DNA from 3 places in the Mesorhizobium sp. WSM4810 genome. Region 3 is predicted to be linked to each of the others. Evidence: predicted binding sites of a transcription regulator. Region 3 holds the regulator's gene; each other region holds the start of a gene.
What was found. Region 3 encodes LexA, which represses DNA repair genes until DNA is damaged. Its sites were predicted from a motif close to TGTTCNNNNTGTGTTCNG; they were not measured.
Positions count from the first base shown of each region.

Region 1: AC0L3O_RS07300 (ATP-dependent helicase) is a predicted target of LexA. The motif match lies at 4,543-4,560, and genes of this name have one in related genera.
Region 2: AC0L3O_RS25450 (DNA recombination protein RmuC) is a predicted target of LexA. The motif match lies at 7,074-7,091, and genes of this name have one in related genera.

Region 1 is NZ_JBVVQV010000004.1:12,377-22,670, reverse strand. It holds gene AC0L3O_RS07330 (FAD-binding oxidoreductase) at 1-736, opposite strand, end outside; gene AC0L3O_RS07325 (thioesterase family protein) at 938-1,444, shown strand; gene AC0L3O_RS07320 (hypothetical protein) at 1,561-1,758, shown strand; gene AC0L3O_RS07315 (Lrp/AsnC family transcriptional regulator) at 2,006-2,491, opposite strand; gene AC0L3O_RS07310 (EamA family transporter) at 2,581-3,486, shown strand; gene AC0L3O_RS07305 (dienelactone hydrolase family protein) at 3,487-4,392, opposite strand; gene AC0L3O_RS07300 (ATP-dependent helicase) at 4,601-7,297, shown strand; gene AC0L3O_RS07295 (ABC transporter permease) at 7,307-8,359, opposite strand; gene AC0L3O_RS07290 (ATP-binding cassette domain-containing protein) at 8,356-9,153, opposite strand; gene AC0L3O_RS07285 (substrate-binding domain-containing protein) at 9,210-10,223, opposite strand.
Region 2 is NZ_JBVVQV010000021.1:59,157-69,450, forward strand. It holds gene AC0L3O_RS25410 (LLM class flavin-dependent oxidoreductase) at 1-246, opposite strand, end outside; gene AC0L3O_RS25415 (AI-2E family transporter) at 405-1,568, opposite strand; gene AC0L3O_RS25420 (LLM class flavin-dependent oxidoreductase) at 1,787-2,848, opposite strand; gene AC0L3O_RS25425 (DUF6481 family protein) at 3,092-3,520, shown strand; gene sugE (quaternary ammonium compound efflux SMR transporter SugE) at 3,609-3,923, opposite strand; gene AC0L3O_RS25435 (hypothetical protein) at 4,103-4,228, opposite strand; gene AC0L3O_RS25440 (transglutaminase-like domain-containing protein) at 4,439-5,269, shown strand; gene AC0L3O_RS25445 (GFA family protein) at 5,372-5,776, shown strand; gene AC0L3O_RS25450 (DNA recombination protein RmuC) at 5,781-7,040, opposite strand; gene def (peptide deformylase) at 7,146-7,691, shown strand; gene AC0L3O_RS25460 (plasmid stabilization protein) at 7,786-8,013, shown strand; gene fmt (methionyl-tRNA formyltransferase) at 8,121-9,056, shown strand; gene AC0L3O_RS25470 (GNAT family N-acetyltransferase) at 9,053-9,562, shown strand; gene truA (tRNA pseudouridine(38-40) synthase TruA) at 9,580-10,294, shown strand, end outside.
Region 3 is NZ_JBVVQV010000017.1:134,888-145,181, reverse strand. It holds gene gltA (citrate synthase) at 1-537, opposite strand, end outside; gene gltX (glutamate--tRNA ligase) at 718-2,142, opposite strand; gene AC0L3O_RS23235 (ComEC/Rec2 family competence protein) at 2,244-4,700, shown strand; gene lexA (transcriptional repressor LexA) at 4,694-5,446, opposite strand; gene AC0L3O_RS23225 (molybdopterin molybdotransferase MoeA) at 5,551-6,756, opposite strand; gene moaC (cyclic pyranopterin monophosphate synthase MoaC) at 6,756-7,253, opposite strand; gene trpC (indole-3-glycerol phosphate synthase TrpC) at 7,320-8,171, opposite strand; gene trpD (anthranilate phosphoribosyltransferase) at 8,176-9,186, opposite strand; gene AC0L3O_RS23205 (SurA N-terminal domain-containing protein) at 9,183-10,294, opposite strand, start outside.

The sequences.
Region 1 (10,294 bases), on a different contig from region 3:
CATTGCAGGCCGCCTCGACGCTGGGAAACGGACAGACGCCGCCGGAAATCGCCTGCGGAATGCCCTGCAGCTTAAGTGTCAGCTGGGTGATGATGCCGAGCGTGCCTTCGGAGCCGATCAGGAGCCGCGTCAGATCGTAGCCGGCCGAGCTCTTTTTTGCGCGCTTGCCGGTCGTCACCGTCTCGCCGTCGGCCATCACCGCCGTCAGCGACAATACATTCTCGCGCATCGTGCCGTAACGCACCGCATTGGTGCCCGACGCCCGCGTCGCCGCCATGCCGCCGAGCGATGCATTGGCGCCCGGATCGATCGGAAAGAACAGGCCGGTGTCGCGCAGGTGCCGGTTGAGATCCTCGCGCGTCACACCGGGCTCAACCGTGCAATCGAGATCCTGCGGGTTGACCGCGAGGATGCGGTTCATCCGCGACGTATCGACAGAAATGCCGCCGCCCGGCGCGTTGGTGTGGCCCTCCAGCGAAGAGCCGACGCCGAAGGCGATCACCGGCACGCGGTGCGCGGCGCAGGCCGAGACGATCTCCTGCACCTCCGGTGTCGTATCTGGAAACGCCACGCCATCCGGCGCCTGGGTTGGAATGTAGGTGGTGGTATGCGCGTGCTGGGTGCGGATCGCCTGGCCGGTCTGGAACCGTTCGCCGAGCCGCTGTTTGAGGATGCCGAGCACCGCGGCAATGCCTTCTTCGTTGCGCTCGACCGGATTGAGGTCGCTCAGAGCCATCTATTCCTCCGCGAATGGACCAGCGTCCACCCTTGTTATGGACTTATGGATGCCTATCGCATCGGCCCGAAAATCGAAATCGATTTTCGGAAAGCACGATGCGAAGATTCAATGTGCTAGAGCGTACTTTGTGCGTCCAATTGGACGCACGTCGCTCTAGTCTCCCCGACCACGTCCTGTCCAGCCAGAAGGAAGTTTTCGATGTCCACCGCCGCCCCCTTCGCCTCTGCTCCCATGGCCATCGAAAAAGACTGGATCGACTATAACGGCCATCTCAACATGGCCTATTACAACGTGCTGTTCGACCGCTGTTCCGACCAAGCGTTCGAAATGATGGGGATGGGGCTGGATTACGCGAAGCAGCGCCGGCTGACCATCTACACGGCGGAAGTCCATGTCTGCTATGTCAGGGAGCTGCATCTCGACCACGAGGTCGATGTCTCGTTCCAGTTGCTCGACCATGACGACAAGCGGCTGAGAGCCTACCAGGAAATCCGCCATGTCGACGGCTGGCTCGCTGCCACGTCCGAATCATTGTCGCTGCATGTCGACATGTCCGGACCGAAGGTGGCGCCCTTCCCGGCCGATGTCCTGGCCAAGGTCGAAGTCATGCGCGCCGCTCATGCGGCGTTGCCGATGCCTGAGCGCGCCGGCCGTTCGATCGGTATTCGTCGCAAGACGCTTGAGCCGCAGTCAGACCGCCGTTAACCTTACCAGGGTTTTAACGTGAACAAGCCGAATTGAGGCGTTGAACGACTCAGTACGACGGTCGAAGACGAGTTGCGATACGGGCGGCGGGGGCTGAAGCGGTTCGGGGAACGTGCATGAAAACCGACATCAAGGTCGAGGCGGACAGGCTGGCGGCCGACCCACGCATCAGCGACTACGATTTCTGGCGATCGCTGAAGAACCTCAACTACGAAATTTTTTCCATCGCCAACAACAACGAGCCGATCCCTTTCGCCATGATCCGCTGGCGCGCCATCCTGAAGCAAGCACGGATGAAGCGCGGCCACGCCTGATCGGTGCGGAAAGAAATGGTCTCGTCCTCCGGTCGCATTTTTCGGGGGCGTTTGCGCCACCCCTCATCCGGCTGCCGCCACCTTCTCCCCGTATAGAGACGGGGAGAAGGGAGCTTGCCGCAGCCTCGGCGCTCTTTCAGCAACGCCCGCAAATTGGCGAAACCATTGATGACAGCGTCCTTCTCCCCGTCACTATACGGGGAGAAGTGCCCGGCAGGGCGATGAGGGGCGGCGCGACTTTTTCCAGTTAAGCTGATGTATTGACGAACACTGCCGCCAGCGGCGAACGCGCCACCACCGGCGACGACTGGATGATTGCGGTGTTGGTCATCGCAAACGGAATGATGCGGTCGATCACCCGTTCGAGTTCGGCCACCGAGCCGACATGCGCCAGCGCAATGAAACAGTCCTCGCCGGTCACCCGATCGCACTGGGCGATTTCCGGCAAGTCGCGGATGATCTCGGCGACCGCAGCCAACTGCCCGGGCACCGGCCTGATCCGCAGCCATGCCGACAGCTTCATGCCGAGCGCGGCCGGGTTGATCCGCACAGTATAGGCCTCGATCACACCGCTCTCCTGCAGCCGCTTGATGCGCTCGGCCACGCTCGGCGCCGACAGGCCGACCGAGCGCGCCAGTTCAGCAGTGCTGGTGCGCGCATCCTTTTCCAGCAGGCGCAGGATTTTCAGATCCGCCGCATCCAGATTAGCATTTTCGTTTCGAATGCGTTTCAGGAAAAACTCCTTTGTTCAGGAGAATAAACGATCTCTTTGATTGGCCATTGCCCATATAAACAGGTAAATCTTCCTGCGATAATGATCATATGGATGATCAAGCGCAAGCCCCAGCTGCTATCCCAGCCCTCGGCGGCCCTGTCTTTGGCAGCCTGGCGACATCGCTGCCGCCGCATGTCTGGTTCGGCGTCAGCGCTGTGTTTCATTATCTCGGGCCGGCTTTCGCCGTGCTGCTTTTCCCGCATGTCGGCGTGCTCGGCATGGCCTGGCTGCGCATCGTCACGGCCGCCCTTGTCTTTGCGCCGCTGACTCGGCCGTGGACGGTCTTCGCCCGCGCCGACCGGCCGACACGACTGCTGCTTCTCGCCTTCGGCGCCTGCCTCGGCGTGATGAATTGCTCCTTCTACCTGGCGCTCGACCGCCTGCCGATCTCGCTGGTCGCGGCGATCGAATTCGTCGGCACCATCGGCGTTGCGCTGATCGGCGTCAGAAGTCCGCGCAATTTCGCAGCGCTTGCCGTTGCCGTTATCGGCACCTTGCTGCTGATCGACGTCAAATGGTCAAGCGACCCGGTCGGCCTGTTCTGGGCCTTCCTCAACGGCGCGCTGTTCGTCGGCTACATCATGCTTGGCCATCGCGTTGCCCGCGCCGGCGCTGGCGACGGCATCGCCGGCCTGGGAGCCGCCATGGCGGTCGCCTGCCTCATCGTGCTGCCGATCGGCTTCACCGATGCGCTGCCGGCTTTCACGGCGCCGCCACTGCTCATCGCCGCCATCGGCGTCGGCATCTGCTCCTCGGTCATCCCCTATATCTGCGACCAGCTTGCCATGTCGCGGCTGCCGCGATCGAGCTTCGCGCTGATGCTGTCGTTGCTGCCGGTCACCGCCACGCTGATCGGCGTCATTGTGCTCCGCCAGATACCCAGCCTTACCGATTGCATCGGCATCGCGCTGGTGGTGGCCGGCGTCGCTTTTCACAAACCGGCAAATGCCTGATCAGGCAAGCTTCTCCTTGAGAAAGGCGATCGTCCGGCCCCAGGCGAGGTCCGCCGCGTTCTTGTCGTAGCGAGCCGCCGAGGTGTCATTGTTGAAGGCATGATTGGCGCCTTCATAGACATGGATCGTGTACTCGACTTCGGCTGCATCGAGCTCCTTCCTGAAGGCGTCGATACCGGCATTGATGCGGGTGTCGAGCCCGGCATAGTGCAGCAGCAGCGCCGCCTTAATCTTCGGCACATCCTCGGCCTTCGGCTGCATGCCGTAATAGGCGACAGCGGCAGCCAGATCCGGCGCATTGGCAGCCAGTGTGTTCACCGTGGCGCCGCCCCAGCAGAAGCCGACCGCGCCGACCTTGCCGTTGCCATCCTCGCGGCCCCTGAGGAAAGCGACCGTTGCGACCGCATTGTCAGTGGTTTGCGCCGGATCGAGCTTGGAAGACTGCTCGCGCGCCTTGTCTTCGTCGGCCGGCGTGCCGCCGAGCGGCGACAGGAAATCCGGGGCCAGCGCAACGAAGCCTTCCAGCGCCACGCGCCGCGTCACATCGCGTATATGCGGGTTGAGCCCCCTGTTCTCATGCACGACGATGACGGTGCCGAGCTTGCCGGACTGGCCGGCCGGCTTGACCAGATAGCCCTTCATCTCGCCACCGCTGCCGGGATAGCTGATGTCCTCGCCCGTCACGCGTGAATCGTCCCCGGCAACAATCGCCGCCCGGGCTGAATTCGCCGCCAGCAGCGGTGCGATTGCGGCGGCGGCCGCACCTGATCCGGCAAGCCTGGTCAACTGTTCCATGAAGCCCCGCCGGTCGAGCGTCAGATGCGTGTATTCGTCATACGCGTCGATCATCGCCTGAGTAATGGCGGGTCTGGTGACAGCGGGGCTGGCAGGGCTCGGTTTTGTCATGGCGCTCTCCTCGGCTTCGGGAACATGTCCGCCGCGCAAGATAGGGTAGAAGCCCGCACGGTCCAGTCACGGATCAGTGAGGCCCAGCATGCAGTGCTCCACGACGTCGGTGGGTTAAATATACCCATTTGTAGGTTCCGGCGCTGGACAGAGAACAAAACGGAGACACTTCTGGCCTTTCGCTGCCGAATCACTACATTCGGGGGAGATGTCCGGCTTTTCGGAAGATATGCCTTTTTTTGATGAACCGAACGCGCGGCCCGTGACCCCGTCGGGCATTGCTGCGCGCGCCATGGCTGCCCGCAGCGGCCATGCCAATGCGCCCGATTATCTGAACGGGCTCAACCCCGAGCAGCGGCTGGCGGTGGAAACCACCGAGGGTCCGGTTCTGGTGCTGGCCGGCGCCGGCACCGGCAAGACGCGCGTCCTGACCACCCGCATCGCTCACATCCTCGCCACCGGCAAGGCCTTCCCGTCGCAGATCCTCGCCGTCACCTTCACCAACAAGGCGGCGCGCGAGATGAAGCAGCGCATCGGCCTGCTGATCGGCGAAGGCCATGTCGAAGGCATGCCGTGGCTCGGCACCTTCCACTCGATTGGAGTGAAGCTGCTGCGCCGCCACGCCGAACTTGCCGGGCTCAGATCCGACTTCACCATTCTCGACACCGACGACGTCGTGCGCCTGATCAAGCAGCTCATCCAGGCCGAAGGACTGGACGACAAACGCTGGCCGGCCAAGCAGTTCGCCCAGATGATCGACGGCTGGAAGAACAAGGGGCTTGGCCCCGCCGAGATTGCCGAGGGCGACGCCCGCGCCTTCGCCAACGGCAAGGGCCGTGAGCTCTATAAGGCCTATCAGGAGCGGCTGAAGACGCTGAACGCCTGCGACTTCGGCGATCTTCTGTGCCACCCGATCCGCATTTTTCGCGCCAATCCGGACGTGCTGAAGGAATACCACAAGCGCTTCAAGTACATTCTCGTCGACGAGTACCAGGACACCAACACCGCCCAATACATGTGGCTGCGCCTGCTGGCCCAGCGGCCGGGTGCTGGGCGAGCTCCAACATCAACGGATTTGCGAACGGCCGAAGGCCGCAAGCCCGATCGGGCGTCCGAGCCGTTGCGAGTCCCCTCCCGCGACGCCGAAGGCGCGCAAAAAAGGGGGGTCGGGCCCGCGCCGGCAGGCGCGGAACAGCCCGTGAGCGAAAACAAAGTAAACATCTGCTGCGTCGGCGACGACGATCAATCCATCTACGGCTGGCGCGGGGCCGAGGTCGACAACATCCTGCGCTTCGACAAGGATTTCCCCGGCGCCACCATCATCCGGCTGGAACGCAACTACCGCTCCACCGCGCACATCCTCGGCACCGCCTCCCACCTCATCGCCCACAATGAAAGCCGCTTCGGCAAGACGCTGTTCACCGAAAAAATCGCCGAGGACAATGAGAAGGTGCATGTCCATGCCGCCTGGGATTCCGAGGAAGAGGCCCGCGCCGTTGGCGAAACCATCGAGGCCTACCAACGGCAGAAGCACAATCTCAACGACATGGCCATTCTTGTCCGCGCGTCCTTCCAGATGCGCGAGTTCGAGGACCGCTTCGTCACCCTCGGCCTCAACTATCGCGTCATCGGCGGCCCGCGCTTTTACGAGCGCCTCGAAATCCGCGATGCGCTGGCCTTCTTCCGCGTCGTCGCGCAAGGGGCAGACGACCTCGCCTTCGAGCGCATCGTCAACGTGCCGAAGCGCGGGCTGGGCGAAGCCACCATCCGCCAGATTCACGACACCGCCAGGGCGCTGCGCATCCCGATGCTGGAGGCTGCAGAAAAACTCGCTGAGAGCGACGAGCTGAAGCCAAAGCCGCGCGCAGCGTTGCGCGAGGTTGCCGCCAATTTCGAGCGCTGGCAAAAGGCGCTGGAGACCACGCCGCACACCGAGCTGGCCGAGACCATCCTGGAGGAGAGCGGCTACACCGACATGTGGAAGAACGACCGCTCGGTAGAAGCGCCCGGCCGGCTGGAAAACCTCAAGGAACTGATCCGCTCCATGGAGGAGTACGAATCGCTGCGCTCCTTCCTCGAACATGTAGCGCTGGTGATGGACGCCGAGCAGAACGCCGAGCTCGACGCCGTCAACATCATGACGCTGCATTCGGCCAAGGGCCTCGAATTCGAGACGGTTTTTCTGCCCGGCTGGGAGGAAGGACTGTTCCCGCATCAGCGCGCGCTCGACGAGGGCGGCCGCTCCGGGCTGGAGGAAGAGCGGCGGCTGGCCTATGTCGGGCTGACCCGCGCCAAGAAGAACCTGCATTTGTGGTTCGTCTCCAACCGCCGCATCCACGGCCTGTGGCAATCGACGATCCCGTCGCGCTTCCTCGACGAATTGCCGGAAGCCCATGTCGAGGTCGCCGAGAGCGGCAGCTCCTATGGCGGCTACGGCAATGCCTATGGCGGCGGCTCTTTCGCCTCCGGGCGGGGCGGCCAGGCGGCAGGACGGCAGAATCCTTACGGCGCGTCGCGCTTCGACAATGTCGGCGCAGAAAAATCCGGCGCCTTCTCCAGCACCTATGCAACGCCGGGCTGGCAGCGCGCGCAGCAGAACCGCACCGAGGCGACCGACCGCAACTGGGGCTCGCGCTCCGGCCACCAGGTCGAGCGCATCGGCTATGGCGAGACCGACAGTGGCTATGGTGCCGGCCGCACCTCGATCAAGGGCCGCACCATCGACGGCGAGCTGGTCGCCAAATCCGTCGCCGACACGCCATCCCCCTTCAATGTCGGCGACCGCGTCTTCCACCAGAAATTCGGCAACGGCAACATTTCGGCCATCGACGGCAACAAGCTGACCATCGACTTCGACAAGGCCGGCCAGAAACGCGTGCTGGACGGGTTTGTCACCGGGGTGTGAATATCCCCCTCACCGATACCGCGCCTGGTTCCATTTGTGGCCGAGCAGCGACAGGATGATGATCAGCCCATTGAAGAACTGGACATAGAAGCCGCTCAGGCCTGCCGCGACGACGCCGGTCTGGATGAACGACACGGTGACCGCGCCGATGGCGCCGCCGACCACGGTGCCGACGCCGCCCCAGGTCGGCGTGCCGCCAACGAACACCGACGCCAGCACCGGCAGCAAATAGCCGTCGCCGGCGGTCGGCCACCAGGTGAAGTTGATCATCACCGAGAAGGTGCCAGCGATCGCCGCCCCGATGCCGACGAAGACGAACACTTTCACCCGCACGCGCTTGACGTCGATGCCCATCTGCTGGGCGCTGTCGGGATTGTCGCCGACCACCTTCACCTGCGCGCCGAAGCGATGCCTGTTGTAGAGCAGCGCCGACAGCACAACGAAGCCGATGGCCCAGAAGATCTGCACCGGGATGCCGTAGAGCTGGCTGGAGAAGATCTTGTAGGCCCAGCTGTCGGCAAGGCTGGTCAGCGCCGTCGACCTGCCTTCGTTGATGATCTGGATCAGGCCGCGCAGCAGGAAATTCATGCCGAGCGTGGCGATCAGCGACGACAGCCCGCCATAGACGACCAGCGACCCGACCAGGAAGCCGAGCAACGTGCCCGTTGCAATGGCGGCGGCGATGCCGAGAAACGGGTCGTAGCCGGCTTGCACCACCAGCGCGAAGACCCATGAGGCAAAACCCATCGTCGCCGGAAACGACAGGTCGATCTCGCCGCAGGTGACGACGAAGACCAGCGGCACCACCACGAACAGCGCTACCGGCAGCGTGGTGAGCACGGAACTGTAGAGATACCAGGTGGTGAAGACGGTCGGGTTGGCGATCATGAACACCGTCATCATCACCACGAACACGGCAAGCGTGCCGAGTGCGGCGCGGTTGTCGAGGATGAAGCCGCGCATCCAGTGATCGGATGGGTGTTTCCACTCTTTCCGGGGATTGCCGGGACGGGAGATGCCTGCGGACGGCTCGTGCAGATCGGGCTCCATCGTCTTGCTCATCGTGCTCTCTGCTCCGGGTCGCCGGCGTCGTGCAGTCCCGGCAATCCACCCGGATGCGCGACGTCTTCCATGAAGTTGATGAGGTCTTCGGCCGACTTGACCTGGCTGCGGTCGGCGGTGAGCGCGACCTTGCCGCGGTCCAGCACGACGAAACGATCGGCGATGTCGAAGACGTGGTGGATGTTGTGGCCGATGAACAGGATCGACCGTCCGCTCGCCCGCACCTGGCGCACGAAATGGAAGACCTTGGCGGTCTCGGTCAGCGACAGCGCCGTCGTCGGCTCGTCGAGGATGATCAGGTCGGCCTGCTTGTAGATTGCCCGGGCGATCGCCACGCCCTGGCGTTCGCCGCCGGAAAGCTGGCCGACGATCGATTGCGGCGTGAACACTTTCGAGGTGAAGCCGATCTCGCGCATCAGCCGGCTCGCCTCCTCGATTTCCTTGTTGACCTTCAGCCAGCCGAGAAAGCCGGTGAGTTCGCGGCCCATGAAGATGTTGCGCACGATCGTCTGCTGCACGGCCAGCGCCCGGTCCTGGAATACCGTCTCGATGCCGGCGTCGCGCGAGCGCGCGGCGCTCCAGCCGGTCACCGGCTGGCCGCGGATGAGGATCTCGCCGCTGGTCGGTTTGACCACGCCGGAGAGGATCTTGATCAGCGTCGACTTGCCGGCGCCGTTGTCGCCGATCAGGCCGACCACCTCGCCGCGGTCGACTCTGAGATTGACCCCGCCCAGCGCATAGACCTGGCCATAGGACTTGCTGATGTCGCGCAGCTCTATAAGGCGTTCTGCCATGGCGATCCTCACTTGGTTCCGGCTGCGGTCGGAAGACCGGCAGCCGTGTCAAAAGGTCAGCGCAGCGCCTGCTTGGCGAGTTCGGCGACGATCTCGTAATTGTCAGGCGTGACGAAGCCGGCGCCGGTGTCGACATCCATTGGCGCCAGGCCCAGCACCACCTGCTGGCAGAGGCTGAGGATCGGCAGATAACCCTGCAGGAACGGCTGCTGGTCGGCCGTCAGCTGGACCCAGCCGCCCTTGAAGCCCTCGACGATCTGCGGGCTGGTGTCGAAGCCGAAATTGAAGATATCGCCAGCCTTCCTGCCCGCCGCCTGCATGTAGGTCGGGACGTTGCCCAGCATCTGTCCGCCGGGATAGCCAACCGCCTTGACATCGGGATTGTTTAGGAGTGCTGCGGTAATCACCGGAATGGCCAGATTAGGGTCGGAAGCCCATTCGCCGCTCGGCGGCGAGGAGAGCTGGATGACCTCGACGCCCGCCTCTTTCAGGGCGGCGACCGTGCCGCGCTCGCGCGCGCCGCGGCTCTCGTTCTCGAACGGGCCGATCATGATCGCCTTGTCGCCGGCCTTGAGCCCGGCCAGCTTGAACGCCTCGGCGCCGAGCGCGCGGCCCTGCTCTTCCTGCTGGGCGCCGACATAGCCGCCGCCGAACGCTGCCGTGACCTTCGGCACCGGCACGTTCTGGTACATCATCCTGATGCCGTCCTTGTGCGCCTGTTCGGCCAGCGGCATGATCGAAGCATCGCCTGGGTGGCCCATCATGGCGATGCCGCCGGGCTTGACCGCGACGGCCTCGCGCAATTGCTGCACCATCTTCTCGACATCCCACTGGGAGAAGATGTAGTCGACCTTCGGCCCAAGATCGGCCTCGGCCTGCTTGGCGCCATTGTAGACGATGGTGCCGAAGGCGTCGCCCTCGGCACCGCCGACGAAGAAGCGGATGTGGACGTCCTTGCACCACTGGGCATCGAGCGCCTGGGCAGGCAAGGTGGAGATTGCGGCGGCGAGCGCCGTGGCGGCCGCCATGACGGTCGAGCGCAGAACTGTCCTTCTCATCGTGATGCTCATGCACTTATCCTCCCTTTGTTCCCTCGCAAGCCGAGGGGTCTTCGACGAATGCTTCGGCTTCTCGCCGCAAT
Region 2 (10,294 bases), on a different contig from region 3:
ATGGTTGGGCAGCATGATGCCGCCGGCTCCGACGCGTATCGTTGTGGTGCCGCCGGCGACATGGGCAATGACGACGGAGGTGGCGGCGCTGGCGATGCCCGGCATATTGTGATGCTCGGCCAGCCAATAGCGCCTGTACCCCAGCCGCTCGGCATGGCGGGCGAGATCGAGCGAATTGGTGAGCGATTGCGAAGCGTTGCTGCCTTCGACGATCGGCGACAGGTCGAGAACCGAAAGTGCGGTCATGGGCGGGGATCCTGTGGACGGGAGGGATGTAGGAACCGACCGCGACGGCCGCAAATTCAAAAAATTGAACTGACGCCCATGAGTCCACTCAAGCAAAAAGGGACGCTCTGGAATTTAGTATCCACGGCTGCCTGCCGCAGCTTATCCCGCTTCTCGGATCATGCGCCCGCAGCCGTGTCGGTTTCTGAAATCTCTTCGTCCTCAACCGCCGTATGTTGCGCCGCCAGGAAATTGCCGACATGGCTGAGCTCGTCGAAATGATCGCAGAACACCTTGATGACGACCAGCAGCGGCACCGCCATCAGCGCGCCGACGAAACCCCACAGCCAGGACCAGAAGGCAATGGCGATGAGGATCGCCACGGCGTTGATCTCTAGGCGCCGGCCAACCACCGTCGGCGTCACGAATTGGCCCTCGACGGTATCGCACAACAGCACGAAGGCCGGCGCCAGCAGCGCGTAGGAGATGCTGTCGAAGCTGATCAGCGCGATGATCGTGACAAGCGTGATTGTAATCAGCGCCCCGATATAGGGCAGGAAATTGAGCAGAGCCGCTGCTGCGCCCCAGACCTGCGGGTTGGGCATGCCGAGTGCCCATAGGCCGAGTCCGATGACCACGCCCAGGCATGTATTGATGATGGCGACGGTAAGCAGATAGTGCGAGATTTCACGTTCGACGTCATAGACGACGCGCAGTGCCCGCTTCTTTTCGCTGAGACTGGGGAAGGATTCGACGATCTTCTCATAGAACATCGTGCCGGACGCGAGCAGGAACAGCGACAGGACGAAGACGATGATGAGGCTGGTGCCCGCCGACAGCAAATTGCCGGCGGCTTGCGAGAGGATGCCCGATTGCGCCATGGCTACCCTCTGGACGCCCGGCCCTTGGGAGGTCTGCGTCAGTCCCTCTATCTGCCGCGAAATGTCCATGATCCTTTCGAAAGGACGCCGCAGTTGCGCGAGACGTTCGGTCAGCTGCTGGCCAATCACCGAGGTGTTGTTGATGAGGTCGATGACCGGGCCGCTAAGCAGATAGCCGGCCACGGCAAGGATGCTGACCGACAGCACCACCAGCAGTGTCGCCGATATCACATCGGGCATGCCGTGTTTGCGCAGGAAGCGGACGATCGGCGTCAGCGTCAGCGCCAGCAGGAAAGCCAGGATGACCGGCATGAAGAAGGCGCGGGCGAAGGAGAGCGCGTAGATCGCCATAAGGAAGAAGATGCCGACTAGCAGCGAACGTATCAGGTGCATGTCCGCACGCGCCTCGACGCGCGGATCGGGGCTCTCGGCAGCACCCGAAGCGGCGGGTTCGGCTTTCATTCTGGCCCTCGGCGGCACACTGCGATTGGTGTACGCTGTTGGCGGAAACGCCTTTGCGGCTTCAAGGTTCCGCTGGAGCGACGTGCGTCCACTTGGACGCTCAAAGTACGCTCTAACGCTTTGAATTTACCATCGGCCCCGAAAATCGATTCCGATTTGCGGCCGATGCGCTTAGCCGGCGCTGACGATGACCTTGGCCCTACGATCTAGCCGGCGAATCAAACGGCCGGCGCGGCCGCAGCAGGGATCGCCTTCGCCGTCTCCTTGCGCACGATCGGTGCCACCTTGGTGCCGTAGAGTTCGATCGCCTTCATGATCTTGGCGTGCGCCATGGTGCCGATCGCCATTTGCAGCAGGAAGCGGTCGTTGCCGAATATCCTGTGCTGGGCAACGATCTTTTCGGCCACCTGTTCGGGGTTGCCGACGAACAGCGCGCCGTTCGGGCCGCGCGACTGGTCGAAATGTGCTCTCGACGTCGGACCCCAGCCGCGCTCGCGACCGATGCGGTTCATCACCTCGGCCTGCGGCCCATAAAAATCGTCGGCCGCCTGGTCGGTGGTCGCGGCAATGAAGCCGTGCACGTTGAGGCTGGTGGCCAGATCAGCCGGATCGTCGCCGGCCCGTTTGGCCGCTTCCCTGTAAATATCGAACAGCGGCGCGAACCGCGCCGGCTCGCCGCCGATGATGGCCAGCGCCAGCGGCAGGCCGAGCGCACCGGCCCGCGCGGCGGATTGCGGCGTGCCGCCGATCGCGATCCAGATCGGCAATCTGTCCTGGAACGGGCGGGGGTAGACGCCGCGATCGTTGATCGGAGCGCGCAGCCTGCCCGACCAGCTCACCTTGACATGATCGCGGACGGCAAGCAGCAGATCGAGCTTTTCGGCAAAGAGCTCGTCATAGTCCTCAAGATTGTAGCCGAACAGCGGAAAGGATTCGATGAACGAGCCGCGCCCAGCCATGATCTCAGCCCGGCCGCTGGATAGAAGGTCGAGCGTTGCAAACTGCTGGAAGACACGGACCGGATCGTCGGAGGATAGCACAGTGACCGCGCTGGTCAGCTTTATGCGCCGGGTGCGTTCGGCGGCTGCGGCCAGGGCTACGATCGGCGCTGAAGCCGCATAATCGGGACGGTGATGCTCGCCCAACCCAAACACGTCGAGGCCGACCTGGTCGGCCAGCTCGATCTCCTCGATCAGGTTGCGCAGCCGCTCATGCGCACCGATGGCGCCTGGGCCTGATTCCGGGCTGACGTCGGCGAAGGTGTAGAGACCGAGTTCCATCATCTGTCATCCTGGTGGTTTGTTCTGGTGTTTTGTTTTCGCGCTACAGGTAGCGACCAGTCCGCCGCGCCGCCAGAGGGTCGCATGGTGAACAGTGCATGTCCGTTTCAGCCGAATTCAGCCGAAAAGGCGTCTCCCGGCTGCAACAGCTCAGAATTTCATGGCTGGCATACCGTTTTGGCGCTTGAACTCTGGGTTTTCACGCGTATGTAAGCCTCGCAAATTGACTCCAGGGAAGTGGACTTGGCTATCTATAGGGAAAAAGACGTTTTCGAGCGGCGCAATGCCGCAAACGAGGCAAAGAAGGCGCTTCTCGAGCGCTTCAAGGCAAAGCCGGCAGCGGACGATCCAGCGGTGCTGGCACGACAGGCCGAACGCAAGGCGATCCTCGAAGCCCGTGCGATACGCGAGGCCGAAAAGGCCAGGCTGAAGCAGGAGAAGCTGGCGCGCGAAGCGGCCGAAAAGGCCGAGCGCGAAGCTGCTGCCGAAGCGGCGCGTATCGCTGCTGAAGAAGCGGCGCAGGCGGAAGCGAAGATCCGGGAAGCCGAAGAGAACGAGCGCATCGCTCGTTTGCTTGCCGACGAGGCTGAGCGCAAAGCCAAGCGCGACGCGCGCTATGCGGCGCGCAAGCAGCGCACCGGCAGGACGCCTCCGGGCTTTTCCGCTCGCTAGCGCTCCTACAGCGCGATTTCACCAATCAAAATTCAGGGCCGCCTTGCAGCGGCCCTGAAGGCGTTTGTGCTGCGGCCTTGCTGCAAACCTAGGTCGCGAGTTTCAATCCTATGATGCCGCAGACGATGAGTGCGATGCAGGCCAGCCTGATCGCGGTCGCAGGCTCACCGAGCAGCCAGATGCCAAGCAGCGCCGTGCCGACGGTGCCGATGCCGGTCCACACCGCGTAAGCCGTGCCGACCGGCAGGGTCTTCAGCGCCAGTCCGAGCAAGGCGAGACTGACGACCATCGAGGCAACCGTCAGGATGGTCGGAAGCGGCTTCGAAAAGCCATCAGTGTATTTGAGGCCAATAGCCCAGCCGATCTCGAACAGGCCAGCGAAGAAGAGAAGAATCCACGACATCGGAACGCTCCATTGGATTGCGGGTCGTCCCGGTCTTTTCGGAAAGCGCGAAGTCGTCTTCGCCGCATTGATTTAGAAATGCCCAATCAACAGCAGCGCCGACAACACTTCAGGACCAGTCGCTGAATGTCGATGGTCCTGAAATGCCGTCGGTCATGACTGCGCCGAAACGCCGAGGCTTACTTGTCCTTGAGTTTGGTCGCCTTGACGGGCGGCGCTTTCAGGGTCGGGGCAGCGGCAGGTTTCTTCGCGTCCCTCTTCGGCTTGCGGGCTTCTTTGCCCGCCTTCATCGCACCTTTAGCCATGATTCGTTTCCTCCAATTGTGGCAAGCGAAATGAACCAAGAGAAACGCCCGACCGCAAGAGGCATAATCTGGCGCCGGCGCCAGCCGTCGGCTGTCAATCGTTTCTAATTCGCTCGTAAACCACGCTGGTCCGTGCGATGATCTTTTTGCACTGCAGCAACGGCCCGTGCCTTCGCCGGGTGGTGATCCGGCAGGACGGTCAGGACGACAATGCGAATTCATATCGGCTGCGAGATGAGCTTCGACTTTCCGCAGGAAACGCCGCTGATCGCGATGCTCAACGTCCACTATTCCCGCGCGTCCGATCTCGAGCGGCCGGATTTCCTGACTTCGAACCCACCGGTGCCGATCGAGAGCTACCGCGACAGTTTCGGCAATTGGTGCAATCGTCTTGTCGCCCCGCCCGGTCGCTTCACCTTCGGCACGGACGCCGTGATCCGCGATCCCGGAACCTTCGAGACCGGCGATCTGGTGGCATGGCAGCACGAGGTGCGCGACCTGCCGTCGGAGACATTGCTGTTCCTGCTGCCGAGCCGCTATTGCGAGAGCGACGTGCTGGCGAGCGAGGCGTGGCGGCTGTTCGGCCACTCACCGCTCGGTATTCCACGCGTGCAGGCGGTCTGCGATTTCGTCCACAACCACATCATCTTCAACTACGGCAACGCGCGGCCGACGCGCACGGCGACAGAGGCCTATCGAGAGCAAAGCGGCGTTTGCCGCGACTTTGCCCATCTCGCCGTCGCCTTCTGCCGCGCCTTGAACATCCCGACGCGCTATTGCACCGGCTACATCAGCGACATCGGCCTGCCGAAGCCTTGGTCGGACATGGACTTCGCCGCCTGGATGGAGGTCTACCTCGGCGGTCGCTGGCATGCCTTCGATCCGCGCAACAATGCGCCGCGCATCGGCCGCATCCTGATCGCCTCCGGCCGCGACGCAGCCGATGTGCCGCTGACCCATATTTTCGGGCCGGGCACGCTGGCCGGTTTCAAGGTCTGGACGGAAGAAGTCATCGAACAGGCGTCGACGCAGCAGCCTTGAACCAGCGGATGGTTTGCCGCGTTGTGAATGCCTGTGTGGAGCTTCGGCGGCTGCGCCGTTAAGCTCCAACACGTCGAGGCGCGGCTGAAGGGAGGAACGAAGATGAAAATCGACGGCGGGTGCCATTGCGGCGCCATTACCTACGAGGCGGAGGTCGATCCGGACAACACCAGTATTTGTCACTGCATCGATTGTCAGCAGCTGACCGGAACAGCGTTTCGGGTGACCGTGCCGGCGCCGGAGGAGCGCTACCGGATCACCAAGGGCACGCCGAAGATCTACATCAAGACCGCAGCGAGCGGCGCCAGGCGCGCCCAGGCCTTTTGCGGCGAGTGCGGTACGCACCTCTATGCCACGTCGGTTGGCGACGGGCCGAAAGTCTATGGCATCAGGGTCGGCACGGCGCGGCAGCGCGAACAACTGATCCCGAGAAAGCAGATCTGGCACCGCTCGGCGCTGCATTGGCTGCCGGAGTTCGAAGGCACAATGATCGTCGAGGAGCAGTAGCCTCTCAGTCGTCGCCTTCGACCACCCTTAGCCTCAATTGGCCGGTCTTGGAGTCGGCGACGCGCGCTCCCGCTTCGGTCTTCGCGTTGGCCGCCGATCCGGCGTCGCCTTCCGCCGGCTGCGCGCCGAACTCCAGCGCCTCGATCTTCTGGCCGCGCTTGGTCACCTTCGACGTCGAGACGAGAATATCGTCGATATCCTTGGCCGACTGGCCGAAATGGCTCTGCAGCTTGCGCACCCGCTCGTCAAGGCGCGAGACATCCTCCATCAGCCGGATGACTTCGCCCTGGATCAAATGCGCCTGCTCGCGCATGCGGGCGTCCTTGAGAATCGCCTGGATGACCTGAATCGACAGCATCAGCAGCGACGGCGAGACGATGACGATGCGAGCGCGGTGCGCCTTGTGGACAATCCCCTCGAAATTCTCGTGGATCTCGGCGAATACCGATTCCGACGGCACGAACATGAAGGCGGTGTCCTGCGTCTCGCCCTGGATCAGGTATTTGTCGGAAATATCGCGGACATGCACCTCGATATCACGCCGAAACGCTTGTGCGGCGACCTTCTGCAAATCGACGCCTTCGGCGGCACGGATGGCATTCCAGGCTTCCAGCGGAAACTTGGCGTCGATGGCGAGTGCAGGCGCGCCGTTCGGCATCTTCACCAGGCAGTCGGGCCGGCTGCCGTTCGACAGGGTCGCCTGGAATTCATAGGCGCCGTGCGGCAGGCCGTCGGCGACGATCGCCTCCATGCGCGACTGGCCGAAGGCGCCGCGCGTCTGTTTGTTGGAGAGGATTGCCTGAAGTTGCACGACCTGGCTGGCGAGCGACTGGATGTTGCCTTGCGCTGTATCGATGACCGCCAGCCGCTCCTGCAGTTTGGCGAGGCTTTCATGCGTCGATTTCGTCTGCTCGGTCATGGTCTGGCCGAGACGGCCGGTCATCGCGTCGAGACGCTGGCCGATCGACTGCGTGAGTTCGGCCTGCCGCGCCCCGAACACTTCGGCGATGGCGCCCATGCGGCCCTGCATCTCGGCCTGGCTTGCCAGGATGCCGGCCATCCGCGCCTCGGCGTCGCGGGTGTGGTCGGCGGCTTCCGCGGCAGCCACCGCACGCGCCTTGGCCGAGCGCCAGAGCGCGACGACGAGCGCCACGAACAGGCCCAGGAACAGGACCGCGCCGAATGCCAGCACGTGGCCGAGCGTGATCGTGGTGGCGCCGAGCCGGGCGATCGGTTCGGACAGGATGGTGGTCAGGTCGTTCATATCGGACAGCATAGATGATTCGGCCTGACGACACAGATCAAAACGTGAACGCCGCTGCAAATGCCCCGGTTGACGCTTTTCGTGCGAGGTCTTAGGTGAGACGCCATGTCGATCAAGCCGCTCATCATCCTTCCCGATCCCGTCCTGCGCCAGGTTTCGAAACCGGTCGAGCGCGTCGACGGCGCCTTGCGCAAACTGGCCGACGATATGCTGGACACGATGTATGATGCGCCGGGCATTGGTCTGGCGGCGATCCAGATCGGCGAACCGCTGCGCATGCTGGTGATCGACCTCGCCAAGGAAGACGAGCCGCCGGTGCCGCATGTCTTCATCAATCCCGAGATTCTTGAGAGCGCCGATCAGCGCTCGGTCTACGAGGAGGGGTGCCTGTCGATCCCGGATTACTATGCCGAGGTCGAGCGCCCTGCCGCCGTGCGGGTGAAATATCTCGATCGCGACGGCAAGCTGCAGGAGATCGAGGCCGAAGGGCTGATGGCGACTTGCCTGCAGCACGAAATCGACCATCTCAACGGCGTTCTGTTCATCGACCACATCTCGAAGCTGAAGCGCGACATGGTGGTGAAGAAGTTCAAGAAGCTCGCCAGGGACAAACCATCAGGCAGCAAGGCGCCGGGCAAGTTAGTGGGATAGGGCGATACTCGCGCAGTTTGATGCTGAACCTTTCGAAGATGTTGGCGGGACAGCGCCCCTCTACCCTGTTCCAGATCAGGAAATGGAGACGCCGATGAGCGACATGCTGATCAGAAATATTCCCGAACCCTTGAAGCGGGAAATCGAGCAGGCGGCGCGTAAGAGCGCCCAGAGCCTGTCGGGCAAGGCGATAGCTCTTCTGCGCGAAGGCATGGTCGCCGAAAGGCAAGCCAGGCTGGAGCCGGGTCTTTCGGCATGGGACGCTATTCGCGCGACTTTCGCTGCTGAAAACGCAATGGCGATGAATTCGCCAAGATCATGAACGAAATCGAAGCAGAAAGGAAACGCGACTTCGGTCGCCGACCCGCAAAGTTCGCGACTTCGACTGAGCCGACTTAACGGCCAGACGAAGACCGGACCCGGAACAAAATGCCCTTGTGCGTCATCTTCATGGGTACGCCCGAATTCTCGGTGCCGACGCTGCGGGCGATCGCGGATGCCGGACATGAGATTGGAGCCGTCTACACTCAGCCGCCGCGCGCCGCCGGTCGCCGGGGGCTGGAACTGACGCCGTCGCCGGTGCAGCGCGAGGCCGAGCGGCTGGGCCTCGAGGTGCGGACGCCGGTGTCGCTGAAGAACGAGACCGAGCAGCAGGCGTTCCGCGCCTTGCGGGCCGATGTCGCCGTCGTCGTCGCCTATGGATTGCTGTTGCCCAAACCCATTCTCGAGGCGCCGCGGCTCGGCTGCGTCAATGGTCACGCGTCGCTGTTGCCACGCTGGCGCGGCGCCGCCCCTATCCAGCGCGCCATCATGGCCGGCGATACCGAGACAGGCATGATGGTGATGCGGATGGAAGAAGGCCTGGACACCGGCCCGGTGGCGATGGCCGAAAAATGCGCCATCGGCCCCAATATGACGGCCGGCGAACTGCATGATCGGCTGATGCACATTGGCGCCGCGCTGATGGCGGAAGCGCTGGCTCGTCTGGAACGGGATGCCCTGACTTTTGCCGCACAGGCGACGGAGGGGGTGACCTATGCCAAAAAGATCGATAAAGCGGAGACGCGCGTGGACTGGACGCGGCCTGCTGGCGAAGTCCACGATCATATTCGCGGCCTGTCGCCCTTTCCCGGCGCATGGTGCGAGATCGAAATTGGCGGCCGCCTGGAGCGGCTGAAACTGCTTCGCTCGACGCTTTCGCAAGGCGCCGGCGAGCCGGGAGGAATTCTCGACGACCGGCTGACGGTCGCCTGCGGGTCAGGCGCGATCAGGTTGGTCGAAGTTCAACGTGCGGGCGGAAGGCCCATTGCCGCGCAGGAGTTTCTGCGCGGGGCCAAGCTCGAAAAAGGAACGAAATTCTCATGAGCATGATGTCGATACGCGCGGCAACGCCGCGGGACCGCGAGGCGATCCGCCTGGTCGAGGAACACGCATTTGGCCAGCAGGCGGAGGCCGGCCTGGTCGACGCGCTGGTCAGCGGCGGCGATGCCGTCGTCGAACTGGTGGCGGAAGAAGATGGACAGGTGGTCGGCCATATTCTGTTTTCGCGGCTTTACGTGCAGAACGGCGGCAAGAGCTTTCCGGCGGTGGCGCTGGCGCCTCTTGCGGTCGAGCCGTCATTCCATGGCACCGGCATCGGCGGTGCGCTGGTCCGCGAGGCGCATATCCGCCTGAAGGATGCCGGCGAGGTGCTGGCGGTGGTGCTTGGCGATCCCGCATATTATGGCCGCTTCGGCTACAGTCACGCGCGCGCCGAAAAATTCGAAAGCGAGTTCCAGGGCGAAGCGCTGCAGGCGCTGGTCTGGGGCGAAGCGCCTGAGACCGGCAAGCTGGTATACGCTTCGGCTTTCGGCACCGCGCTCGCCGCCTAACCTCATCCTTCTTAGGAATGCCGCGTTTTCGCCTCGACATCGAATATGACGGCAGCCTCTATGCCGGCTGGCAGCGCCAGGCAGACCAGCCTTCGGTGCAGCAGGCGATCGAACAGGCGATCGAGAAATTCTGCGGCGAACAGGTCTCGCTGCGCGGCGCCGGCCGCACCGATGCCGGCGTCCATGCGACCGGTCAGGTGGCGCATGTCGATCTCGTCAGGGCGTGGCCTGATGACAAGGTTCGCGATGCCGTCAACGCCCACCTGCAAACGGCCAAGGCGCGCATCGCCATCCTCAAGGCGGCTGTGGTGCCGGATAGCTTCGATGCGCGTTTCTCGGCGATCGGCCGCCACTATCTCTACCGCATCGTCAACCGGCGCGCGCCGGCGGCGCTCGACAAGGGCAAGATCTGGTGGGTGCCGAAGCGGCTCGACGCCGAGGCCATGCACGAAGCGGCAAAGGTGCTGCTGGGGCGGCATGATTTCACCACGTTCCGCTCGACCCAGTGCCAGGCCGACAACCCGGTCCGGACGCTCGACCGGCTGGATGTCAGTCGGCTGGGTGACATGATCGAAGTGCGAGCCTCGGCGCGCTCGTTCCTGCACAATCAGGTGCGCTCGATGGTCGGCTCGCTGAAGCGCGTCGGCGAAGGCGGCTGGACAATTGCCGATCTGAAGGCGGCGCTCGACGCGCGCGACCGTGCAGCCTGTGGCCAGGTGGCGCCGCCCGATG
Region 3 (10,294 bases):
GATCAGCCGCATCGATGCGACCATGCGCTGGTAGGGGTCCGAGATGTCGGTGGAATCGTGATAGAAAGCTGACAGCGCACCGACCACGCCGCACATCACCGCCATCGGGTGGGCGTCGCGGCGAAAGCCGGTGAAGAAGCGCGACATCTGCTCGTGCACCATGGTGTGGCGCGTGACCCGGTAGTCGAAATCGTCCTTCTGCGCCTTGGTCGGCAGTTCGCCGTAGAGCAGGAGATAACAGACTTCGAGGAAGTCGCCGTGCTCGGCCAACTGGTCGATCGGATAACCGCGATGCAAAAGGATGCCGGCATCGCCATCGATGAAGGTGATTTCCGACTCGCAACTTGCCGTCGAGGTGAAGCCGGGATCGTAGGTGAAGGCCCCGGTGGTGCTGTAAAGCGCGCCGATATCGATGACGTCAGGTCCGACCGAGCCGCTTCGCACCTTGAGTTCGTGAGTTTTGCCGCCGAATTCAAGTTTCGCGGTCGACGCGTGGGTTTTGCCGCCAAATTCCATTTTTGTCGCAGCTTCGGACATTGCAAACTCCTTTTTGTTTTCTCATGTCGGCAAAGGCAAAATTTCTGCAACGCAAAACGTCGAAAGTATCGGAGTTCGCGCGTTTGCGCCCGCAATTGGATTGCGTGCCAAATTGGGCCAAGACCTAATGTTGCACTGCGAAACCCACCTTTCAATGCCAATCTTCTTGGGCCAGTTTTGCTAATCGATTTGATCCGCGACGCGCGCCAGGCTTTCCTCGCGGCCAAGCACGGCAAGCACGTCGAACACGCCGGGCGAGGTGCTTTTGCCGGTTAGCGCGGCGCGCAAAGGTTGGGCCACTGCGCCAAGCTTATGGCCGCCGGCGAGCGCATATTCGCGGATCGCCGCTTCCGCCGCTGCGGCCGTCCAATCCCCTGAAATCGCCTTCAGCGCCGCATGGGCGCCCCGCAGGATCTCGCGCGCCTCGCCGCCGAGCAGCGCCGCCGCCTTCTCGTCGATCGGCAGCGGCCGCTCGGCAAACAGGAAGGCGGCACCGTCGACCAGCTCGACCAGCGTCTTGGCGCGCTCCTTCAAGCCGGGCAGGGCGGCCAGCAACTGCGCCTTGCGTGTGTCGTCGAGGCGCGCTGCGATCGCCGGGCCGCCTTCGAGATAGGGCAAGGTGTTGATGAAGATATCGAGCAATTCGGGCTCGTTCATGCGCCGCATATGCACGCCGTTCAGCGCCTCGAGCTTGGCGAAGTCGAAGCGGGCGGCCCCCTTGTTGACATCGCCGATGTCGAACCACGCAATCATGTCGGTGATCGATATGACCTCGTCGTCGCCGTGGCTCCAGCCGAGCCGCGCCAGGTAGTTGAGCAGTGCCTCGGGCAGATAGCCCATGGCGCGATAGGCTTCAACGCCGAGGGCGCCGTGCCGCTTCGACAGCTTGGCGCCGTCGGCGCCATGGATCAGCGGGATATGCGCCATTGACGGCACCTCCCAGCCCAAGGCTCGATAGATCACCATTTGGCGGGCGGCATTGGTCAGATGGTCGTCGCCGCGGATGATGTGGGTGATGCCCATGTCGTGGTCGTCGACGACGACGGCATGCATATAGGTCGGGTTGCCGTCCGAGCGCAGGATGATGAAATCGTCGAGGTCCTTGTTGGGGAAGCGGACTCCGCCCTGCACGCGGTCATGTACCACCGTCTCGCCTTCGGCCGGCGCCTTGATGCGGATCGCGCCCCTGGCGCCAACCGGTGCCTCTGACGGGTCGCGGTCGCGCCAGCGGCCGTCATAGCGGGGAGGCAAGCCCTTGGCCCGCGCACTCTCGCGCATCGCCTCCAGCTCGGCCGGCGTCGCATAGCAGTAATAGGCTTTGCCGAGGCGCACCAGCTCCTCGGCAACCGCGCGGTGGCGCGGCGCGCGCTCGAACTGGGATACCGGTTCGCCGTCCCAGGTGAGGCCGAGCCAGGAGAGCCCATCGAGGATGGCAGCGGTTGCCGCATCGGTCGAACGCTCGCGATCGGTGTCCTCGATGCGCAGCAGCATCTTGCCGCCAGTGTGTTTCGCATACAGCCAATTGAACAGCGCCGTGCGCGCCCCGCCAATATGCAGGAATCCGGTGGGCGAAGGGGCAAAACGGGTGACGACCTTGTCGGACATGGAACTCCTGGGCAAGCGCAGAAAACGGATGTGGTGCGCGGACTTTCGCGCGTCGCGCGTTCATGTAGCATAGGAGGTCGAGGGCGCAAGGGGCGAACCCTATGGCTGGACCAGGCCGCGGCGTGGACGACAGCGAGGGCGCGACCGCAAGCGTCAGCGAACGATCGCTGTTTGCCGACGTTCCTCACACTGAGTCGCTACCCGTTTCGCTGCCTGCGTCGCCGCTGAGCATCCAACCTCTTTCGCCGGATCGCCCGGCGCCGATACCGGCTTCAGCACCCGGCCCTGTCATTCGTTTTCGCCGACAGCTCAGCCATCTTTCACCATCCGGTGTCCGCAACAGCGTGGCCGCGGCAGCCGGCCTGGAACTCGACCGGGGCGTCGCCTTCCTGCTGGTGCCGGTTTTCCTGGCATGCGGGGTGATCGTCTATTTTTCGCTTGCCGTCGAACCGGACTTTGCCCAGCCCATCGCCGTCGTGGTCCTTACGGCATTGTGTGCGGCCGTCACGCGCTCACGCCGCAAAACGCACCTGTGCTTCATGGCAGCGTTGCTGTGCGCGCTTGGTGTGCTCGCCGCCAAGGTTGAAACCTGGCGCGCCGGAACGAAGATGCTCGGTTCGGAAATCCAGACCCGGCTGACCGGCCGTGTCGTCAGGCTCGACCAAATGGCGAACGGCCGGATCAGGCTGACCATCGATGTGATGTCGACCGCCCGGCCGACACTGCGTTATGCACCCGAACGTGTCAGGGTGTCGGCACGCAAGATTCCCGCTGAGATGACCGCAGGCTCGGTGGCAACCGGCTATGTGAGGCTTCTGCCTCCGACTGGCCCGGTCAGACCGGACAGCTTTGACTTTTCCTTTGACAGCTATTTCGCCGGTATCGGTGCCAGTGGCTTTTTCCTCGGCAGTCCAAAGATCGTCGTCTCCGAAGATGCACCGTTAACCGCACGCCTTTCTTCGTCGATCGAGAAGGCGCGCGAAACCATCGCCGACCATATCAGGGACAGCATCGGTGGTGCCGAGGGGGAGATTGCCGCTGCGCTGATCGTCGGCGTGCGTGCCGGCATCCCCGAAGAGATAAACGAATCGATGCGGCGCACCGGCATCTACCACATCATCTCCATTTCCGGCCTGCACATGGCGCTTGTCGCCGGCACCGTCATGGGATTGCTGCGCGGCGCCTTTGCGCTGTTTCCCGACTTTTCGTCGCGCCGGCCGGTCAAGAAATATGCGGCTGCTGCCGCACTCGTCTCCATCGCTGCCTATCTGATCTTTTCCGGTATCGTGGTCGCGGCTGAACGCAGCTTCATCATGCTGGCGGTAATGCTTGTCGCCGTGCTGTTCGACCGGGCGGCACTCACCATGCGCAACCTGGCGATTTCGGCCATCGCCGTTATCGTCGTGTCGCCGCACGAGGTGGTCGGCGCAAGCTTCCAGATGTCGTTCGCCGCGACTGCGGCTCTCGTGGGCGCCTATGCCGGTTGGTCCGACTATCGTGCCGACAAGGCCAAGGCGCCGCGACAGCGACGGTCACCGGTCGCTTTCGTCACGCGCAAGCTCGTCGCCGGGGCAGGCACCATCGCAATGACGTCCATCATTGCCGGCAGCGCCACCGCGCTCTTCGCCATCTGGCACTTCCAGCGCGTCTCGCCGCTCAGCCTGTTCGCCAATCTGGCCGTCATGCCGATCGTCACGATCGTCATGTTCCTGGCCGTCCTCAGCGCCTTGGCAATGCCTTTCGGCCTCGACGGCCCTTTCCTCTACATGATGGGCAAGGGCCTGACGGCGATGATTGCAATTTCGGGATGGATCTCGGAGCGTTCGCCGGTCGATGCAGTCGGCCTGATTTCGTTGCAATCGGTTCTGCTGGTGACGGTCGCCCTGGTCATCGCCACGATGGCGACGACATGGCTGCGACTTGCGGCACTTCCCTTTGCGCTCGCCGGCCTGCTGACGATTTCCGAGACGCGCACCCCCGACGTGCTGATCTCGGAGGATGCGCATCTGGTGGCGCTGCCGATCGGCGGCGGCGAACTTGCCGTCAACCGGATGCGTTCGAACGAATTCACCACCGACAACTGGAAACATGCGCTGGTTTCAACAACGATCGTCGAGCCGGAGACATTCGAAAAAGGAGATGTGCGGTTCGACATCGCCGACCCGGCCGACCTGCCACCGGGAGCGCCTTTCACCTGCACTGCCGGCCTGTGCTTGGCCCGGCATCCGTCCGGCGCGCTCATTGCGCTCGCCGACAACCGCAAAACCGCGCGGCCGGCCTGTGCCTTTGCGGATTTGATCGTCATCGACGATGCCACAGCCTATTACAAACCCTGCCGCAACCCGCTGGTTCTCGTCGTCACCAAACGGCAGCTCGCTCGCATGGGCAGTGCCGCCGTCTTCTTCGATCCGCTATCGGCGACGACGCGCGCAGAAATCCGTTTTGCCGTCAGACAGCCATACAGGCCCTGGCATGAGCAGCGGCGGTTTTCGCGCGAGGCGAGGGGCCTGCCGCCATACCTCAGGGCCGAGAAACCCAAGAAGCCTGCCGTTCAGTAACGCCGGATCAGTCCGACGAGCTTGCCCTGCACCTTGACCCGGTCCGGCCCGAAGATGCGCGTCTCGTAGGCCGGATTGGCGGCTTCCAGTGCGATCGAGGCACCTTTGCGGCGGAATCGCTTCAGCGTCGCTTCCTCCTCGTCGACCAGAGCGACAATGATCTCGCCAGGCTGGGCGGTGTCGGCGTTGCGGATGATGACCGTGTCGCCGTCGAAGATGCCGGCCTCGATCATCGAATCACCCTTGACCTCCAGCGCGTAGTGCGTGCCGCCGGTGATCATGTCCGGTGGCACCGAGATCGAATGCGTCTGGTGCTGGATGGCGTCGATCGGCACACCGGCAGCGATGCGGCCCATCACCGGTATGGAGACGGTGGCAACGACGTCGTCGTCATTGCCGGCCGCACGCATGCGCGAAGGCGCCGGCTTGATCTGCCGTCCGAGGCCGCCCTGTCCAAGGCCGCCTTGCCCAAGGCTGCCTTGAATGACGCTCGGCGAGAATTTGCGCGCCGCATTGAGGCCCGGCGCGATCGAATCGGGCAGGCGCAGCACCTCCAGCGCGCGGGCGCGGTTGGGCAGGCGGCGAATGAAACCGCGTTCCTCCAGCGCCGTGATCAGCCGGTGGATCCCCGATTTGGAGGCGAGGTCGAGCGCTTCCTTCATCTCATCGAACGAGGGCGGAATGCCGCTTTCCTTCAGCCGCTCGTGGATGAACATCAGCAGTTCATGTTGTTTGCGTGTCAGCATCGCGACCCCCAACAGAATCAGAAAAACAAACCCAGAACAAACACTATCTGTTCCATTTGTGTTCCGCAACCATTTAAAGTTTAATGAATGTGTTGACGCTTTGTTCAGCGTAGCATCAGCACGCTGCAGGCGGCGCCCGCTGCGGCCGCGGGAGCGAATGGCTCGCGCACGACCAGTCCGTTGGCGTCGGCCAGCATTCTGAGCATCGAGGAATCCTGGATACTGAACGGCGTTGCCTCAAGCGTGCCGGCTTCTTCCTTCACCACCGCGCGTACATAGTCCTGTCTGAGATCGTTGGCCGGCATGGCGGCGCCAAGCCGCGCCTGACGCATGTCCTGGCGGAAAGCGCGGCCGCCGAGCCGCGCCAGCAGCGGCTTCAGAAAGAGCTGCGTGCAGACCAGGCTGGCCACCGGATTGCCGGGCAGGCCGATGCAGCGGATGTCGCCCAGCCGCCCGAACATCAGTGGCTTGCCGGGCCGCATGGCGATTTTCCAGAAATCGAGCGCCATGCCTTCACCGGTCAGCACGTCATGGACGAGGTCGTGGTCGCCGACCGAGGCGCCGCCCAGCGTAACGATGACGTCCGCGCCTGCGGCGACGGCTTTTTTCACCAGCGCGGCGATCGCCTCCTTGCGGTCGGGGGCGATGCCGAGATCGAGTGCGCAGGCGCCGACCGAGCGGGCCGCGGCGGCGACGCCATAGGCATTGGAGGAGATGATCTGGTCGGGGCCAAGGTCGCTGCCCGGCGGCAGCAATTCGTCGCCGGTGGCGATGATGGCGACCAGCGGCCGTTTCACCACGCTGACCTGTTGGTGGTTGGCCGATGCCGCCAGCGACAATGCCGCCGGATCAAGCAGGCGGCCTTTCTCCAGCAGCGCGTCGCCCTGCGAGAAATCGAGCCCGAGGCGGCGGATGTTGCGGCCTTCAACCGTCGGCGCGGTCACTTCGACGATGCCGCCGCCGAGGTCGCGGACATTCTCCTGGATGACGATGGTGTCGGCGCCAGCGGGAAGCGGCGCGCCGGTGAAGATGCGCACGGCCTGCGCCGGGCCGACTGTCCCGGCAAAGCCGCGTCCGGCCGGCGCCATGCCGATCACCGAAAGTCTCGCGGGCACGGAGGCGACATCGTCGGCCCGCACGGCATAGCCGTCCATGGCCGACGCGTTGAATGGCGGCTGGGTGCGGAGCGCGATGAGCGGCTCCGCCAGCACGCGGTCGGCGGCGTCCATCAGGGCGACGCTTTCAGCCTGCAAGGGCGCAGCGTCCTCAAGCAGGTGCTCGAGCGCCTGGGCGACCGCAAGCAGCGCCATTATCGGCCTGCCCCCTGGGCGTCCGCCTTGTAGTCGCCGGATTTGCCGCCGGTCTTTTCCATCAGCCTGATGTTGGAGATCGCCATGCCGCGGTCGACCGCCTTGGCCATATCATAGATGGTCAGGCAGGCGACCGAGACGGCAGTCAGCGCTTCCATCTCGACGCCGGTCTTGCCGGTGACGCGGGCCAGCGCCGTGACCTTCAGACCGGGCAGCTTCGCGTCCGGTTCGATATCTACCGATATCTTGGTCAACAGCAGCGGGTGGCAGAGCGGGATCAGCTCATGCGTCCTCTTGGCCGCCATGATGCCGGCGATGCGCGCCGTGCCCAGCACGTCGCCTTTCCTGGCATCGCCGTCCAGAATCATTTTCAGCGTTTCGGGCCGCATCGAGACAAGACCTTCGGCGATCGCCGTGCGCGTCGTCTCCGCCTTGTCGCCGACATCGACCATATTGGCTTCGCCTTCCGCGCCAAGATGGGTGAGGGCGGCCGACATCGTCAGGTCACCCTGGAGCGACGTCCGTCCGTTTGGACGCACAAAGCACGCTCTAACGCTTTGTATCTATGCATCATGCTCTCCGAAAAGCGATTCCGACTTTCGGGCAGATGCATTGGCGGGCGCCTTGCCCGTCAAAAGCAGGTGCGTCGCAGTGGCCACGTCCAGTTGCCGCATCAGGCTCTCGCCGACGAGGAAAGTGCCAATGTCGCTCCGTTCCAGCCTGCGGCAGTCCTGGTGCGAGAAAATACCGCTCTCGCTGACCAGCAGCCGGTCGGCCGGCACCATCGCCGCGAGCCGCTCCGATGTCTCGATGCTGGTTTCGAATGTCCGGAGATTGCGGTTGTTGATGCCGATCAGCCGCGACGACAGTTTCAGCGCGCGTTCCGTCTCGGCCTCGTCATGCACCTCGACCAGCGCGTCCATGCCGAGCTCGAAAGCCGTCGTTTCGAGTTCCCTGGCTACGGCGTCATCGACGCTCGCCATGATGATCAGGATGGCGTCCGCGCCCCACGCACGGGCCTCGAACACCTGATAGGGCTCGAACAGAAAATCCTTGCGCAAAGCCGGCAATGTCACGGCGCTGCGCGCATCGGTGAGGAATTCAGGCGCCCCTTGGAAAGACGGCGCATCGGTCAGCACCGACAGGCAGGCAGCCCCACCTTTGGCATATGCCTGGGCCAGCGCCGGCGGATCGAAATCGGCGCGGATCAGGCCCTTGGACGGGCTCGCCTTCTTGATCTCGGCGATCAGCGCGAAACTGCCGGATTTGCGTTTGGCTTCAAGGGCCGAGAGAAAGCCGCGCGGTGCATCGGTAGCCCTCGCCCGTGCCTTGATTTCGGCAAACGGCACCCGTGCCTTCGCCGCCGCGATCTCGTCGCGCTTGTAGGCTTCGATCTTGCGCAGGATATCAGACACGGCGCTATCCGTTTGAAATCTCGACCAGCCGGTCAAGCACCTTTAGCGCCCGGCCGCTGTCGATGGCTTGCGCCGCCGTCGCCATGCCATCGGCAAGCGTCGTCGCCTTTCCCGCCACCACCAGTCCGGCGCCGGCGTTCATCAGCACCGTATCGCGAAAGGCGCCGGCAGCGCCGCCCAGCATGTCGCGCAGCGCCTGGGCGTTGTAGGCGGCATCGCCGCCGCGCAACTCGTCCTTGGTATGCCGCTTCAGCCCGACCGCTTCCGGGGTCAGCGTAAAGCTGCGGATCTCGCCGCCGACCAGTTCGGCGACCTGGGTTTCGCCGGTGGTGGTGATCTCGTCATAGCCGTCGCCATGGGCGACCCAGGCGTGGTCGGCGCCCAGTGCCTTCAACGTCTCGGCCACCGGCATGATCCATTCCGGCAAGAAGACGCCAACCATCTGCCTGACGACACCAGCCGGATTGGAGAGCGGGCCAAGCAGGTTGAAGATTGTGCGGGTGCCGAGCTCGGCGCGGATCGGGCCGACATGCTTCATCGCCGGATGATGCGCCGGTGCGAACATGAAGCCGACGCCTGCGTCGTGGATGCAGCGGCCGATCGTTTCCGGCGGGATGTCGAGCTTGACGCCAAGCGCGGTCAGCACGTCGGCGGCGCCGGTCTGCGAGGACAGTCCGCGATTGCCGTGCTTGGCCACCGGCACGCCGCAGGCGGCGATGACGAACGCGGATGCGGTCGAGATGTTGACGCTGTGCGAATTGTCGCCGCCGGTGCCGACGATGTCGATGGCGCCAGCCGGCGCGTCGACGCGCAGCATCTTGGCGCGCATGGTGGCGACGGCGCCGGAAATCTCGCTCACAGTCTCGCCGCGCACGCGCAGCGCCATCAGGAAGCCGCCGATCTGGCCGGGCGTAGCGTCGCCCGACATGATGATGTCGAAGGCATCGCGCGCTTCCTCGAAGGAAAGGGAGCTGCCAGCGGCGACCTTGGCGATATGGGTCTTGAGCGCGCTCATCTTGTCAGGGCTTGGGCAACGGCGGTTTGGTCGATGCGAACGTCATATTGCGTCTGCAGCTGCGCCACCAACTGGTCGAGAAGGTCGTCGGACATGCCGGCGGTGAACGATTTCTGCTCGTCGTCCGGCACCGAGCTGGCGTCGGCTCCGGCAGGCTCGAACACTTCGGCAATCCTGAACAGGATCTGTCCGTCGCCGGTGGGCGAGGGGATCAATCCGGTCCCGCCTTCGCCTTCGCCGAACATCGCAGCCGCCCCTTCCTTGCCGAAATCGGCGTCGTCCGCCCCGCGCTTGACGCCGCGCTTGGTCTGCTTCTCAAGCTTGAGCTCGCTCGCGATCACGTCGAGCGTAGTGCCGGCCTCGAGACGCTTTTCGAGCTCCTGCGCTTTTGCGGTGAGCCGCTTGGTCGTTTCCGCCGCCGTCCAGTCGGCCACCACCTTCTGGCGGACTTCATCCAGCGTGCGGTCGCGGGCCGGCGTGACCGAATCCACCTCGTAGAACACGAAGCCGTTGTTGGCAGTGGTGAGGTCGGGATTCTCGGTGCCGGGTTCGGCATCGAACACCGCCTTGATCAGCTCCGGCGATTCCGGCAGATCCTTGACGATGGCGCCGTCCGGCCTCAGGCCGGTGCGATCGATCGCGTCGACGGTGACGACCTTCAGCTTCAGTTTTTCGGCCGCTTGCTCGAGCGTGCTGCCCGAAGCGCGGCTGTCTTCGTAACTGTCATGCACGTCGAGCAGAATGCGGCTTGCCTCGCCCAGCGCCAGGTCCTTGCGGATGTCGGCGGCCACTTCGGCCAGCGGCTTCACCACTTCGGGCTTGATCTCGGTGACGCGCAGCAGCACCGGACCGAAGGCGCCCTGAACGACCGGGCTGACTTCGTTGACGTTGAGCGCAAACGCCGCATCCGCCACCGCCTTATCGGCGATCTTGTCCTTGGACAGCGTGCCGAGCAGCGTGTCGGCCTGCGTCTTGCCCTCGGCGGCGACGAGTTTGTCGAATGTCGCGCCGGTCTTGAGTGAATCGAGCGCGGCCTTCGCGGCATCGGGCGTTTTGAACACGAGTTGTTCGATGGTGCGCGTTTCCGCCGTGGTGTAGCGCCCCTTGT